DNA from 2 places in the Streptomyces sp. R818 genome. Region 1 is predicted to be linked to the other one. Evidence: riboswitches for the same ligand, from Rfam matches in the RefSeq annotation. Region 1 holds a riboswitch; the other holds the start of a gene.
The links. A riboswitch is a leader RNA that binds a small molecule or an ion and turns the genes downstream of it on or off. The one in region 1 is predicted to bind S-adenosylmethionine.

Region 2: another riboswitch for S-adenosylmethionine. It lies ahead of thrC (threonine synthase); the one in region 1 lies ahead of N5I75_RS09310 (aminotransferase class V-fold PLP-dependent enzyme).

The regions. Positions count from the first base shown of each region.
Region 1 is NZ_JAOCNE010000003.1:919,061-926,745, forward strand. It holds gene N5I75_RS09305 (Lrp/AsnC family transcriptional regulator) at 1-257, shown strand, start outside; gene N5I75_RS09310 (aminotransferase class V-fold PLP-dependent enzyme) at 384-1,772, opposite strand; SAM riboswitch class IV at 1,998-2,115, opposite strand; gene trpD (anthranilate phosphoribosyltransferase) at 2,202-3,266, opposite strand; gene qcrB (cytochrome bc1 complex cytochrome b subunit) at 3,401-5,038, opposite strand; gene qcrA (cytochrome bc1 complex Rieske iron-sulfur subunit) at 5,035-6,087, opposite strand; gene qcrC (cytochrome bc1 complex diheme cytochrome c subunit) at 6,084-6,893, opposite strand; gene ctaE (aa3-type cytochrome oxidase subunit III) at 6,975-7,595, opposite strand.
Region 2 is NZ_JAOCNE010000006.1:510,513-518,197, reverse strand. It holds gene N5I75_RS18760 (mannosyltransferase family protein) at 1-218, opposite strand, end outside; gene N5I75_RS18755 (DUF6215 domain-containing protein) at 294-1,001, opposite strand; gene groL (chaperonin GroEL) at 1,144-2,769, opposite strand; gene N5I75_RS18745 (cold-shock protein) at 3,149-3,358, opposite strand; gene N5I75_RS18740 (MoaD/ThiS family protein) at 3,781-4,056, opposite strand; gene thrC (threonine synthase) at 4,152-5,474, opposite strand; SAM riboswitch class I at 5,493-5,647, opposite strand; gene N5I75_RS18730 (glucosyl-3-phosphoglycerate synthase) at 5,805-6,752, shown strand; gene N5I75_RS18725 (hypothetical protein) at 6,791-6,940, shown strand; gene N5I75_RS18720 (alpha,alpha-trehalose-phosphate synthase (UDP-forming)) at 6,970-7,685, shown strand, end outside.

The DNA of each region.
Region 1 (7,685 bases):
AGACCAGCGTGGACCGGATCCCCGAGATCGCCGAGTCGATCGCGGCGCTCGACTCCGTCAGCGAGGTCTTCTCCGTCACCGGCACGTACGACTTGATCGCCATGGTTCGGGTGGCCCGGCATGATGATCTTGCCGAAGTGATCCCCGGCAAGATCAGCAAGATCCCCGGGGTCGAGGGCACGGATACGCATGTGGCTTTCCGCACGTATTCCCAGCACGATCTGGAGGCCGCCTTCTCCATCGGGCTGGACAGCTAAGACCCCGCTCAGGGGCGCGGGGAACTGCGCGACCAGCCACCGAAAAGCCGCGGACGCGTCTGCTCGTGTCATGAGCAGACGCGTCCGCGGCTTTCGTCGTGGTTGCTCGCGCAGTTCCCCCCGCCCCTAGGCGGCTGGGACGCAGCGGCCCTGTTCCGTGCGGTAGGTCCACTTGGCGCCGTCCCGGACGAGTTCGGCAACAGCCCCGATGAAACGCTCGACGTGCTCGTCAGGCGTACCCGCGCCGAAGCTGACCCGGATCGCGTTCAGCGACTTCTCCCCCGGCGCCGCCTCAGGCGCTCCGCACTCGCCCTGGGTCTGCGGGTCCGAGCCGAGCAGCGTCCGCACCAGCGGGTGGGCGCAGAACAGACCGTCCCGCACCCCGATCCCGTACTCGGCGGAGAGCGCCGCGGCGAAGTGCGAGGAGTTCCAGCCCTCGACCACGAAGGAGAGGACGCCGACGCGCGGGGCGTCGTCCCCGAACAGCGAGAGCACCTTCACCTCGGGCACCTCGGCGAGCCCGTCCCGCACCTTCTGGATCAGGTGCTGCTCGCGGGCGACGAGGCTGTCGAACCCGGCCTCGGTCAGCGCCTTGCAGGCGGAGGCGATGGAGTAGACGCCGATGACGTTCGGCGAACCGGCCTCGTGGCGGGCGGCGCTGTCGTGCCACTCGACGTCCACGCCGCCGTCGACCCGGCGGGCGACCTTGCGCGAGGCGCCGCCACCGGCGAGGTACGGCTCGGCCGCGCGCAGCCAGTCGGAGCGCCCGGCGAGCACGCCCGAGCCGAAGGGCGCGTACAGCTTGTGGCCGGAGAAGGCGATCCAGTCGACGTCGAGGTCCTGGACGGAGACGGGGTGGTGGGGCGCGAGCTGGGCGGCGTCGAGCACGATGCGGGCACCGTGCGCGTGAGCGGCCGCCGCCAGCTCGCGCACCGGCCAGAGTTCACCGGTGACGTTGGAGGCACCGGTGACGCAGACGAGGGCCGGACCGTAGGGGTCGCGCTCGGCGAGGGCACGTTCGAGGGTGTCGACGGCCTGGGCCGGGGTGCGGGGCGCGTTGAGGTAGGTCACGCGGGCGTCGCGCCAGGGCAGCAGCGAGGCGTGGTGCTCGGTCTCGAAGACGAACACCTGGCAGTCGGCGGGCAGCGCGGCGGCGAGCAGGTTGAGCGAGTCGGTGGTGGAGCGGGTGAAGACGACCTGGTCGTCGGCGCGGCAGCCGAGGAACTCCGCGACCGTGGCGCGGGAGTTCTCGAAGAGGTCGGTGGAGAGCTGGGAGAGGTAGCCGGCGCCGCGGTGCACGCTGCCGTAGTAGGGGGCGTAGGCGGCGACGTCGTCCCACACGCGCTGCAGGGCGGGCGCGCTGGCGGCGTAGTCGAGGGCGGCGTACGTCACCTCGCCACCGGTGACGAGCGGCACGGTGACGTCGCGGCCGAGCACGGGCAGCGGCGCGCCGCAGGCGGGGTCGGCGGCGGACTCGGCGGGAACGGTGGTGGCGGTGGCGGTGTGAGCGGGCATGGCTGTCTCCCGGCAGGACAAGTCAGGGCGTGGCGAAGTGGCGTACGGGCCCGCACGGCAGCCGTCAACAACGGCTTTGCGGCGTACGGGAGTTGACCTCAGCGCACGAGAAACGTGCGGAGGGTGTTGGAGATACCGAAGAAGGGGCCGACAGGCCCTAGCACATTCGCTGGCTCACGAGACTGCTCCCTCAAACGACCCAGGACCCCTGGAAAGTTCGCGAGGGGTCCGCGCTTGCCGCGAGCCTTGCTGCTCGCGGCCTGGTCTTCACCCGGGGCACCCCGCCACGGACGGAGGGTTGCCGGACAGCCGGCCGGGGCCGATCACGCTGTCACTCATGACCTTGAAAAGCATCCTGCCACATGTTCCGGATACGGCAAGAGCGCGGTCCGCTTCCTGAGACGGGCCGCGCTCCGTGCCACCGGCTTCCTAGCGGTTGGTGGCCGCCACCCACCGCTCAAGCGTCGCCTTCGCCGCGCCCGAGTCGATGGACTCGGCCGCGCGGTCCATGCCGGCCCGCAGCTGCTCGGCGAGCGTGCCCGTGCCGGGGCGTACGGCGACGAGGGCGGCGGCCGAGTTGAGGAGCACGGCGTCGCGGACCGGGCCGCGCTCCCCGTCGAGCAGGCGCCGGGCGACCTCCGCGTTGTAGGAGGCGTCCGCGCCGCGCAGCGCCTCCACCGGGACCAGGTCCAGGCCCACGTCGCGCGGGTCGAAGGTCTCCTCGCGCACGGTGCCGTCGCGGACGACCCAGACGCGGGAGGTCGCGGTGGTGGTCAGCTCGTCGAGGCCGTCGTCGCCACGGAAGACGAGCGAGGAGTTGCCGCGCTCGGCGAAGACACCGGCGACGACGGGCGCCATGCGGGCGTCGGCGACCCCGACGGCCTGGGCGCGCACCCGGGCCGGGTTGGTGAGCGGCCCGAGCAGGTTGAAGACGGTGCGGATGCCGAGCTGGCCGCGCGCGGCGCCCGCGTACCGCAGCGCCGGGTGGAACTTCACGGCGAAGCAGAAGGTGATCCCGGCCTCCTCCGCGATCTGCGGGACCCGGGCGGGCGTCAGCTCCAGGTTCACCCCGAGCTTCTCCAGGACGTCGGAGGCGCCGGAGGCCGAGGAGGCGGCGCGGTTGCCGTGCTTGACGACCTTGACGCCCGTACCGGCGATGACGATGGCGGACATCGTGGAGATGTTCACCGTCTTGGCGCCGTCGCCGCCGGTGCCGACGATGTCGACGGTCTCCCCCGGCACCTCGATCACGTTGGCGTGCTCGTACATCGTCCGGACGAGACCGGAGATCTCCTCGACGGTCTCGCCCTTGGCGCGCAGCGCGACGACGAACCCGGCGATCTGCGCCTCGGTCGCCTCCCCGCGCATGATGCGGTCCATCGCCCAGGCGGTGTCGTCGGCGCTCTGGTCGCGGCCCTCCAGGAGGCCGTTGAGTACGGCGGGCCAGGAACGGCCCGCCGCGGTGTCGCCTCCAGCGGGGTGCAAAGCGCTCATGGCCGCTCCAGTTGTGTCAGTGGGATTACGCGGCTCCACCTTATCCAGCGGCGGAGACGGCAAAGAGCCCCCGTCCAGTGCCTGGACGAGGGCTCCTGCCGTGGCGGACAGCTGTCGGCTCAGCCGATCAGGGATCAGTGGTGGCCGTGGCCGCTGGTGATCTCCTTGTACTCCTCTGCCGTGGGCTTGGGGATCTGGTTGTTCTCCCCGTAGAAGCCCTTCGACAGCTTGGCGCGGGTCTTCTGCAGACGCGACTGCTTGCGCTCCACGCCGTTCTCGTCGACCGTCGGGCCGAGCTCGAGCGGCTCGTACTGCTCGTGCGCGGTGAGCGCGTGCAGCGACTCCTGGTCGAGCGGTTCGTGCACCTCGATGAACTCACCGTGCGGCAGGCGCTTGATGATGCCGGACTCGCGTCCGTGCAGCACCTTGTCCTTGTCGCGGCGCTGGAGGCCGAGGCAGATCCGCTTGGTGGCGATGAAGGTGAGGACCGGCACGACGAAGAAGCCGATGCGGACGAACCAGGTGATCGCGTTGATCGACAGGTGGAAGTGCGTGGCCCAGAGGTCGTTGCCACCACCGACGAGCAGGACGAAGTACCAGGAGATCCACGCGGCGCCGAACGCCGTACGCGTCGGGACGTTGCGCGGGCGGTCCAGGATGTGGTGCTCGCGCTTGTCGCCGGTGACCCAGGACTCGATGAACGGGTAGACCGCGATCGCGACCAGGACCAGCGGGAAGATGACCAGCGGGACGAACACGCCCAGGACGAGCGTGTGGCCCCAGAGGTTGATCTCCCAGCCCGGCATCGTACGGATCAGGCCCTCGGAGAAGCCCATGTACCAGTCCGGCTGGGCGCCGGTGGAGACCTGGTCGATGCGGTACGGGCCGATGGCCCAGATCGGGTTGATCGAGGCGATGGCCGCGACGACCGCGATGACACCGAAGACCAGGAAGAAGAAGCCGCCCGCCTTGGCCATGTAGACCGGGAGCAGCGGCATGCCGACGACGTTCTTCTCGGTCTTTCCGGCACCCGCGAACTGCGTGTGCTTGTGGTAGAAGACCAGGATCAGGTGGGCCACCATCAGGCCGAGCATGATGCCCGGCAGCAGCAGGATGTGGACCGAGTAGAACCGCGCGACGAAGTCGCCGCCCGGGAACTCGCCGCCGAAGAGGAAGAACGACAGGTACGTGCCGACGATCGGCACGGACAGGACCGCGCCCTCCATGAAGCGGACACCGGTGCCGGAGAGCAGGTCGTCCGGGAGCGAGTAACCGGTGAAGCCGGTGAACATGCCGAGGACGAACAGCAGGAAGCCGAACAGCCAGTTGATCTCACGCGGCTTGCGGAACGCGCCCGTGAAGAACACGCGCATCATGTGCACGAACATGCCGGCGAGAAAGATCAGCGCCGCCCAGTGGTGGATCTGCCGGATCAGCAGACCACCGCGCACATCGAAGGAGATGTGCATGGTCGAGTTGAACGCCTCCGACATCAGCTGCCCCTGGAGCGGGACATAGCTGCCGTGGTACGTCACCTCGTTCATGGACGGGTGGAAGAACAGCGTCAGGTACACACCCGTGAGGATGATGATGATGAAGCTGTACATGCAGATCTCGCCGAGCATGAAGGACCAGTGGTCCGGGAAGATCTTGCGCATGTTGGACTTGGCCAGGGAGTAGATCCCGAGGCGGCCGTCCGCCCAGTCGGCGACACGCTCGCCGGCCGGTGCCTTCTCACGAGAAGGCGCGTCATTGGTGGTTGCAGTACTCATCCGCGCTCCCAGAAGGCAGGACCGACGGGCTCGGCGAAGTCGCCCTGCGCCACGAGGAAGCCCTCGTCATCGACGTCGATGTGCAGCTGCGGCAGTGCGTGACCGGCGGGGCCGAAGATGACCCGCGCACCGTCGGAGAGGTCGAAGGTGGACTGGTGGCACGGGCAGAGGACGTGGTGCGTCTGCTGCTCGTACAGGGAGATCGGGCAGCCCACGTGGGTGCAGATCTTCGAGTACGCGACGACGCCCTCGTGCGACCACTCGAGCTCGCGCTTGTCCTTGATGTTCTCCGGCTGGATCCGGACGAGCATCAGCGCGGCCTTGCCCATCACCTGCTGGAAGTCCTCGTCGTGCTCCTCCACGCCCTCGGGCTTGGCGAAGGTGAGCGAGCCGACCGTGATGTCCGAGGCACGGAGCGGCTCGTTCGTGTTCATGTTGACGAGCTTCTTGCCCTTCTTCCACGCCGTGTGACGCAGCTTCGTCTCCGGCAGCGGGCCGAGGTCACGAAGGAGGACGACACCGGAGAGCGGCACCAGGGCGAGGGCGCCGAACAGGGTGTTGCGGATCAGCTTGCGGCGGCCGAACTGCGACTCGCGCGCGCCGTCGGCGAAGTCCGCCAGGACCTGCGCCTTGACGTCGGGGGCGGCCTCGATCGGGTGGCGCTCGGAGGCGACCTCGACGTCCGACATCAGGGTGCGGGCCCAGTGGACCGCGCCCGCGCCGATGCAGAACAGCGCCACACCGAGGGTCATGCCCAGCGCGAAGTTGAGCGCGCTGATGTGACCGAGCGGGAAGATGTAGACGCTCTTGTCGACGTCGATGGTGACGTACGAGGCGATGAAGCCGACGGTGGCCAGCATCGAGATCGTGAACAGCATCGCCACGACGCGCTCGGACCGCTTGGCGGCCCGCTCCTCGATGTCCTGGATCCGGTGCTCGTGCTCCGGCAGCCCCGGGTCGGCGAAGGGGTTGTCCTTCACCGCTACCGAGCCGTGCCCGGTCTCCTGCTCGGTGGGCAGGTTCTCTTCTGGAATGTCTTGGCTACTCATGACTTCTTGGCCTTTGCGGTCCGAGCGGCGACCCAGATGGCGACGGCGATGAGGGCACCGAGACCGAAGATCCAGGCGAACAGACCCTCACTGACCGGGCCGAGCCCGCCCAGCTTGAGGCCGCCGGGGCTCTCCGACTTGTCGCCGTTGACCGCGTCGAGGTACGCGATGATGTCCTTCTTGTTCTGCTTGGTCATCGTCGTGTCCGGGAAGGACGGCATGTTCTGCGGGCCGGTCTGCATGGCCTCGTAGATGTGCTTCGGCGAGACGTCCCCGAGGTTCGGCGCGAACTTGCCGTGGGTCAGGGCGCCGCCCTCACCGGTGAAGTTGTGGCACTGCGCGCAGTTGGTGCGGAACAGTTCACCGCCCTTGGCGATGTCCGCGCCTTCCGGGTTGTAGTCCTTGGAGGTCGGCGTGACCGGACCGGCACCCAGCGAGGCGATGTAGGCCGCGAGCTGGTCGATCTCGGACTGCGTGTAGATGACCTTCTTGCGCGGGATCTGAGCGCCCGGCTGCTGGGCCGGCATCCGGCCGGTGCCGACCTGGAAGTCGACGGCGGCGGAGCCGACGCCCACCAGGCTCGGGCCGTCAGTGGTGCCCTGACCGCCGGTTCCGTGGCAGCTGGCGCAGCCGACGGAGTAGAGCTTCTTGCCCTCGTCGATGGCGAGGGACTGGGCGGTTTCATCGGCCTGCGCCTTGCTCGCGGGCGCGAACGCGGCGTACAGCCCCCCGGTGGCCGCCAGCGCGAGGAGTAGGACGACGACCGCCGCCAGCGGATGGCGTCGTCGTGCGGAGAGCTTTTTCACGGATTACCCCGGTGTCAGGATCTTCTGCGTCGGTGCTGCGGGAATGTGTCGGGTTCTGCGCCCGATGCTGTGATCTTCGAACTACTTGATCAGGTAGATCGTGGCGAAGAGGCCGATCCAGACGACGTCCACGAAGTGCCAGTAGTAGGACACGACGATGGCGGCGGTCGCCTGCTCATGGGTGAACCTCCGGGCCGCGTACGTCCTGCCGAGGACGAACAGGAAGGCGATGAGCCCGCCTGTCACGTGCATGCCGTGGAAGCCGGTGGTCAGGTAGAAGACCGAGCCGTACGGGTCCGAGGAGAGCGAGAGCCCGTCCTTCTTGACCAGCTCGGTGTACTCGTACACCTGACCGCCGATGAAGATCGCACCCATGATGAAGGTGACGATGAACCACATTCTGAGCTTCTTCACGTCGCCGCGCTCGGCGGCGAACACGCCGAGCTGACAGGTCAGAGAGGAGAGCACCAGGATCGTGGTGTTCGTCGCCGAGAACGGAAGGTTCAGGCTCTCGGCCATTTCCTTCCAGTGCTCCGGTCCCGTCACCGATCGCAGGGTGAAGTACATCGCGAAGAGGGCCGCGAAGAACATCAGCTCGGAACTCAGCCAGATGATGGTTCCGACGCTGGTGAGGTTCGGTCGATTGACCGACGGGTGCGCGTGCCCGGTTTCTACTGTCGTTGCTGTCGCCACGACCGACATTATGTCGGTCGCTTATCTCGCCCTCACTCCGGGGGGTGCCGTTCGGAGTGTCTGAGGGGTGTGTCCAGCCCATATGGCCCATCGGGAGCG
Region 2 (7,685 bases), on a different contig from region 1:
GCGGAGAGCAGCGGCCTGGCCTCCTTGGTGTCCGGGGAGGCGGGGAAGAGCCGGGTCACGCAGTACGCGGTGAGGAGCAGCCCGAGCCGGGTGAGCAGGTAGATCCGCAGCACGGTCCGGTCGAGCGGGTTCAGCCGCGGCCGTCTCGACCGGCGGCGCTGCTGCGGCTCGGCGGGCCGGGTGGATATGGACGGCGCTTCCAGAAGGGCCGCGGACATACGGGAGCTCCGTTCGGAGTGTGCGGGGTGTGGGGGGACGCCTCAGGGCGCCGGGTGACACGTGTGAGAGGAAAATCAGGAGGCCCACCCGGGGATCGTCGGCAGCACCCGCTCGGCGACGTCGAACAGCACGCGGTCGTCCGGCACGGCCCCGTCCTCGCGCCACAGCGTCAGCTCGAAGGAGCCGCCCGAGTCCTTGGCGTCCTGCGCCACCGACAGCACGCGGGCGGGCACGCCAGGGCCGCTGCTTGAGTCACTGCCGTCGAGCCTGAACTGCAGGTTGAGGGTGCGGTCGGCGTAGAGCACCGCGCGGTGGCCGTGGAACCGGCGGTTCTCCTGCGGGTCGTCGAAGAGGCCCGCGGTGAGGGCGACCGGATGGTCGTCGTAGGTGCCTTCGAGGGTCACGGTGTACGTCTCGAACTCGATCCGCGCCGACGGCGTGGGGATCTTGCGGGCGCCCGCCATCGTGATCGCGGTGTTGCTGCCCGACGCGGTGGTGGGGATCTCGGTGGGCGTGCCGAGGAGGGTCGCGAGGTCCTTCCGGTTGAGGGCCGCGCACAGCTCGGCGCCCGAGACCCGCCCCGCCGCCTTGTTCTTCGCGCCGTCCGCCTTGTCGTAGTCCGAGCAGGTGGCGGGCTCCGCCGCGCTCTGCCCCGAGGCCGTGTCCCCGGTGCGCAGTTGCTGCGCCCAGAGGCCGAGGCCCAGCGCTCCGACGACGGCTATGGCCGCCACCGCCTGCCCCCAGGCGAAGGAGTCCTCGGATCTGCCGCCTTCGTCTCCCATACCGTCCCCCGCTTCTGTCATATGCCTGCCCCGTGAAGTGCCCGGGGACTTTAACCCGACAACGCCCGAGGGCGGCACCCCCTCCTGAAGAGGAAGTGCCGCCCTCGGGACGAACAGACGAGCTGAACCGGAACGAACCGGATCAGAAGTCCATGTCACCGCCCGGCATACCGCCCGGAGCGCCCGCGGCAGCGGCCTTCTCCGGCTTGTCGGCGATGACGGCCTCGGTGGTGAGGAACAGCGCGGCGATCGACGCGGCGTTCTGGAGCGCGGAGCGCGTCACCTTGGCCGGGTCGAGGATGCCCTCGGCGATCATGTCGACGTACTCACCCGTGGCGGCGTTCAGACCGTGGCCGACGGCCAGGTTGCGCACCTTCTCCACGACGACGCCACCCTCAAGGCCACCGTTGACGGCGATCTGCTTGAGCGGGGCCTCCAGGGCGAGCTTCACGGCGTTGGCGCCGGTCGCCTCGTCACCGTCGAGCTCCAGCTTCTCGAAGACCGCGGAGGCCTGGAGCAGGGCCACGCCACCACCGGCGACGATGCCCTCCTCGACGGCCGCCTTCGCGTTGCGGACGGCGTCCTCGATGCGGTGCTTGCGCTCCTTGAGCTCGACCTCGGTGGCGGCACCGGCCTTGATGACGGCCACGCCGCCGGCCAGCTTCGCCAGACGCTCCTGGAGCTTCTCGCGGTCGTAGTCCGAGTCGCTGTTCTCGATCTCGGCACGGATCTGGTTGACACGGCCCTGGACCTGGTCGGTGTCACCGGCGCCGTCGACGATCGTCGTCTCGTCCTTGGTGATGACGACCTTGCGGGCGCGACCGAGCAGGTCGAGACCGGCGTTCTCCAGCTTGAGGCCGACCTCCTCGGAGATGACGGTGCCACCGGTGAGGATGGCGATGTCGCCGAGCATGGCCTTGCGGCGGTCACCGAAGCCCGGGGCCTTGACGGCGACGGACTTGAAGGTGCCACGGATCTTGTTGACGACCAGGGTCGACAGGGCCTCGCCCTCGACGTCCTCGGCGATGATCAGCAGCGGCTTGCCCGACTGCATGACCTTCTCCAGGAGCGGGAGCAGGTCCTTCACGTTGCCGATCTTGGAGTTGACGATGAGGATGTACGGGTCGTCGAGCGACGCCTCCATCCGCTCCATGTCGGTGGCGAAGTACGCCGAGATGTAGCCCTTGTCGAAGCGCATACCCTCGGTGAGCTCCAGCTCCAGACCGAAGGTCTGGGACTCCTCGACGGTGATGACGCCTTCCTTGCCGACCTTGTCCATGGCCTCGGCGATGAGCTCGCCGATCTGGGTGTCGGCGGCGGAGATGGAGGCCGTGGAAGCGATCTGCTCCTTGGTCTCGACATCCTTGGCCTGCTCGAGCAGGGCGGCGGAGACGGCCTCGACGGCCTTCTCGATGCCGCGCTTGAGGGCCATCGGGTTGGCACCGGCGGCCACGTTGCGCAGACCCTCGCGCACCAGGGCCTGGGCCAGGACGGTCGCGGTCGTCGTGCCGTCACCGGCGACGTCGTCCGTCTTCTTCGCGACCTCCTTGACCAGCTCGGCGCCGATCTTCTCGTACGGGTCCTCGAGCTCGATCTCCTTGGCGATGGACACACCATCGTTGGTGATCGTGGGGGCGCCCCACTTCTTCTCGAGGACGACGTTGCGACCCTTGGGGCCCAGGGTCACCTTGACGGCGTCGGCGAGCTGGTTCATGCCGCGCTCGAGGCCGCGCCGTGCCTCCTCGTCGAACGCGATGATCTTGGCCATGTGAAGTGGTCCTCCCGGACGGGGTGGAAAAGCAAGCAAACGGACCGTGCTGGTGCCCGCGACGGACGGCCCCCGAGCCTCGTGGTTCCTTGCCCCACCGGCCCCCGGACCTCACCGACCCGATCCAAGTTCTGTCACTCTCACTGGGAGAGTGCTAAGCCCAATGATTAGCACTCGACCCCGGAGAGTGCAAGGTGCTCCCGCGAAGCGGGATCGTTGAGGGGTGGTGGTCGGGCGACGGGCGGGCGCAAGCGGCTACCACAGATCGGGCGGGGGCGCGCACAGCGCGCGAGGGGCGCCGGGCACGACGAAGGGCCCGCGCCCCCTCGGGGAACGCGGACCCTTCGTCTCGTACGAAGCCTGTCAGTCGCGACGCGCTTCAGCCGGCGGCGGCCAGGCGGACCATGTCTGCCTGCGGCCCCTTCTGGCCCTGCGAGATCTCGAATTCCACTCGCTGACCCTCTTCGAGGGTGCGGTAGCCGTCCATCTGAATCGCGCTGTAGTGGACGAATACATCCGCACCACCGTCGACCGCGATGAAGCCGTACCCCTTCTCCGCGTTGAACCACTTGACGGTGCCCTGAGCCATGCCTAACTCCCCTATTACTGGCCCTTGCACAGACCCGCACTTCGCGGATCCGGGTCAGACCTCACCCTCCCCAATGGGTGGGGGTGTGCGCCGGAACGCGTCGACCGCGGCTGAATGTATCTGCCCAACTGCCGTCTGCAACAGGTCAATCGGACGAGAAATCTGGGCACCCTCGAACGGGGAAACCGGGCCAACTCACCGGATCTCAGGGCAACTCGGGCCAGGCAAATGCCATAAAAGGCTCGAAGGGGCTGGACACTTTGGCTGCTTCTTGTCGCGTCCCGAGCGGAAACTCATATGCGCCCGTCATGCACCAGGCGGGGAAAGGAAGCGACTTCCCCAACTGTACCGCGCTCAACCAAGCAGAATTGCCCCCTCCGTTTCTCTCGCGGAGGGGGCAACAGGGGTAACTCAGCGTTCGCTCAGCCGCCGGCGACGGCGGGAATGATCGACACGCCCGCGCCGTCCGGCGTGGCGGTCTCCAGACCCTGCTCGAAGCGGACGTCATCGTCATTGACGTAGACGTTGACGAACCGGCGCAGCTTGCCCTGATCGTCGAGGACCCGGGCGGCGATCCCGGTGTGGTTCTTCTCGAGATCGGCGATGACCTCACCGAGGGTGCCGCCCTCGGCGGCGACCTCGGCCTGCCCACCGGTATAGGTACGCAGAATGGTAGGAATCCGAACGTTGACGCTCACAACTCACCTCAGCACTAGTCAGCCCCTCCGGCGATTGAGGAGCGGGGGTCCGGGGGCAGAGCCCCCGGTTACGGGAAGGGGCGGGGAGGGGAAACCTACTCGGCGGCGAGCCCAGCGTCCCGGAACGCCTCAAGAGACGGCTTGATGGTCGCGGTGGCCTGCGAAGTCTCAGCGACAGCGTCAAGCGTCTTGAGCCCGTCACCGGTGTTCAGCACAACAGTCGTGAGAGCCGGATCGATGAGCCCCGCCTCGATCAGCTTCTTGGTGACCCCGACCGTCACCCCGCCGGCGGTCTCCGCGAAGATCCCCTCCGTCTGCGCAAGCAGCTTGATCGCCTCGACGACCTGCTCGTCGTCGACGTCCTCCACGGCACCCCCGGTGCGGCGCGCGATGTCGAGCACGTACGGACCGTCGGCCGGGTTGCCGATGGCGAGCGACTTGGCGATGGTGTTCGGCTTCTGCGGCCGGACGACGTCGTGCCCGCCCTTGTACGCGACGGAGACCGGCGAGCACCCCTCGGCCTGCGCACCGAACAGCTTGTACGGCTTGTCCTCGACGAGCCCGAGCTTGATCAGCTCCTGCAGCCCCTTGTCGATCTTCGTGAACTGCGATCCGGAGGCGATCGGGATGACGAGCTGGTCCGGCAGTCGCCAGCCGAGCTGCTCGCAGATCTCGTAGGCCAGCGTCTTGGAGCCCTCGCCGTAGTACGGGCGCAGGTTCACGTTGACGAAGCCCCAGCCCTCGCCCAGCGGGTCGCCGATCAGCTCGGAGCAGAAGCGGTTCACGTCGTCGTAGTTGCCCTCGATGGCGACGAGGTCACCGCCGTAGACACCGGCCATGACGACCTTGCCCTGCTCCAGGTCGTGCGGGATGAACACGCAGGACCGGAAGCCGGCGCGGGCGGCGGCGGCGCCGACGGCGCCGGCCAGGTTGCCGGTGGAGGAGCAGGAGAGGGTGGTGAAGCCGAAGGCCCGCGCGGCCTCGATGGCCTGGGCGACGACGCGGTCCTTGAAGGAGTGCGTGGGGTTGCCGGAGTCGTCCTTGACGAACAACTTGCCCTGCTCGACGCCGAGTTCGCGGGCGAGGTTGTCGGCCTTGACGAGCTTGGTCCAGCCGGGGTTCAGGTTCGGCTTCTCGGCGACGTCGGCCGGGACGGGCAGCAGCGGGGCGTAGCGCCACACGTTGGCCGGGCCCGCCTCGATCTGCTTGCGGAGCGCCTCGGGGTCGCCGACGGGAAGGTCGTACGCGACTTCCAGCGGGCCGAAACACTCGGCACAGGCGAAGATGGGGCCAAGGTCGAAAGTGGTGCCGCACTCGCGGCAGGAGAGCCCGGAAGCGGGGCCGAGATCGACGGCCTTGGCGGCGGTGGTGTCCACGGCGGCGGTGGCGTCCGTGGTGGCGACAGTCTGTACAGCCATGAGAGGCGAGGCCCTTTCTCCTCATCTTCCTCGCGACGCATCTCGCCGCGAGACGGATTTGGCACCTTCCCTAGCCGGGAGCCTCGCGAGCGCACTGCGGTGTGCGTACGAGACCGGCTGGAGGGTTGCCGGGGCTTCAACGGGCCGTATCCCTCTGCCCCTCTGGATGAGCGGTATTCGGTTGTTTGTGGCAGTTGTGTCGGCGGCGACCCCGGCATGCGATGGTCACCGGCCTTGTTCAAGACTGTAACCGAAGGCACGGACGCTTGAGATAGTCGTCCGCACCGCGAGATGGATCACATCGATGACCCCCGTGAGGAGCCACAGACCGTGCTGGAAGAAGTCGAACGCTGGCTTGAGCAGCGCTCCTGGTCGGTGGCCGACCGCCCGCCGCACCAGCTGGTCGCGGCGAAGCGCGCGTCCGGCCAGACGGTGAGCGTCGTGCTGCCCGCGCTCGACGAGGAGGCGACGGTCGGCCAGATCGCCACCGTCATCCGGCGCGAGCTGATGACGGAGGAGGTGCCGCTCGTCGACGATCTCGTGGTCCTGGACTCCGGCTCCACGGACCGCACCGCCGAGGTCGCGGCGGCGGCCGGGGCGCGCGTCGTGCACCGGGACACGATCCTGCCGCGCATCCCGGCCAAGCCGGGCAAGGGCGAGGTGCTGTGGCGCTCCCTGTACGTCACGAGCGGCGACATCGTCTGCTACGTCGACGCCGACCTGAAGGAGTTCTCGGCGGACTTCGTCTCCGGGATCGTCGGCCCGCTCCTGACCGACCCGGGCGTCAGCTTCGTCAAGGCGATGTACGACCGCCCGCTCGGCGAGGCGGCCGGGCAGGGCGGCCGGGTCACCGAGCTGATGGCGCGCCCGATCCTCAACCTGCACTGGCCGCGCCTGGCCGGTTTCGTCCAGCCGCTCGGCGGTGAGTACGCGGCGCGCAGGTCGCTCCTCGAACGCCTGCCGTTCCCGGTCGGGTACGGGGTCGAGCTCGGGCTGCTCGTCGACGCGCTGCACACCGTCGGCCTGGACGCGCTCGCCCAGGTCGACGTGGGGGTGCGCAAACACCGCCACCAGGACGGCCTCGCGCTCGGCCGGATGGCGGCGGCGATCTACCGCACGGCCCAGCTCCGGCTCGCGCGCGGCCATCTGGTGCGGCCGGAGCTCACCCAGTTCGAGCGGGGCGAGGGCGGCTTCGTGCCGCGGACGTACGCCGTGGACACGGTGGAGCGGCCACCGATGGCCGAGATCGGTGAGTATGCGGAGCGTCGCGTGGCATAGACGTGGGTTAATCATGCTTTCTGTCTAGATTGCCCCCTATGTGGCTCACTCATCGCGCGGAATGGGCGGCGCTCGCCGCGACCGGCTCCGACCATCCACGGCTGTGGCTGTACGGCGGGCTCGCCATCGCGCTCTGTGTCCTCGGCGCGCTCGCCCTCGCGGCGGCACGCAGCCGTCGGCGCGTTTGAACCCCCTCCGACCGGGCTAGCGTGCCCCTATGGCTTCCACGCAAGGTGCTGCTGAGGTTCTCGTCGCGTCCAACCGCGGCCCCGTCTCGTACGTCCTGAAGGACGGTGCCGACGGCGCCGGCGGGGCGGGGATCGAGGCGAAACGCGGCGGCGGCGGACTGGTCTCCGCGCTCAGCGTCGTCGAGGACAAGCTGTGGGTCTGCTCGGCCCTCACCGACGGCGACCGGGAGGCCGTGCGGCGCGGCGTGTCCGAGCCCGGCGTGCGCATGCTGGACATCGACGCGGAGGTGCACGCGGAGGCGTACAACGGCGTCGCCAACTCCGTGCTGTGGTTCGTGCACCACATGCTGTACCAGACGCCTCTCGAGCCGTCGTTCGGCCCGGAGTTCCGGCGCCAGTGGGCCTCCTACGAGGCGTACAACCGGGCCTTCGCCGAAGCGCTCGCCGAGGAGGCCGCGCCCGGGGCGACCGTCGTCGTGCAGGACTACCACCTCACGCTCGTCCCCGGGATGCTCCGCGAACTCCGCGACGACCTGCGCATCGGGCACTTCTCCCACACGCCCTGGGCGCCCGTCGACTACTTCCGGATGCTCCCCGACGACATCGCCGAGAAGATCCTGCAAGGCATGCTCGGCGCGGACCGGCTCGGCTTCCTGACCCGGCGCTGGGCGGACGCCTTCACCGACTGCGCTACGCGCATCCTCGGGGGTACGTCCGGCACGCGGATCGGGGTGCACGGGCTGGG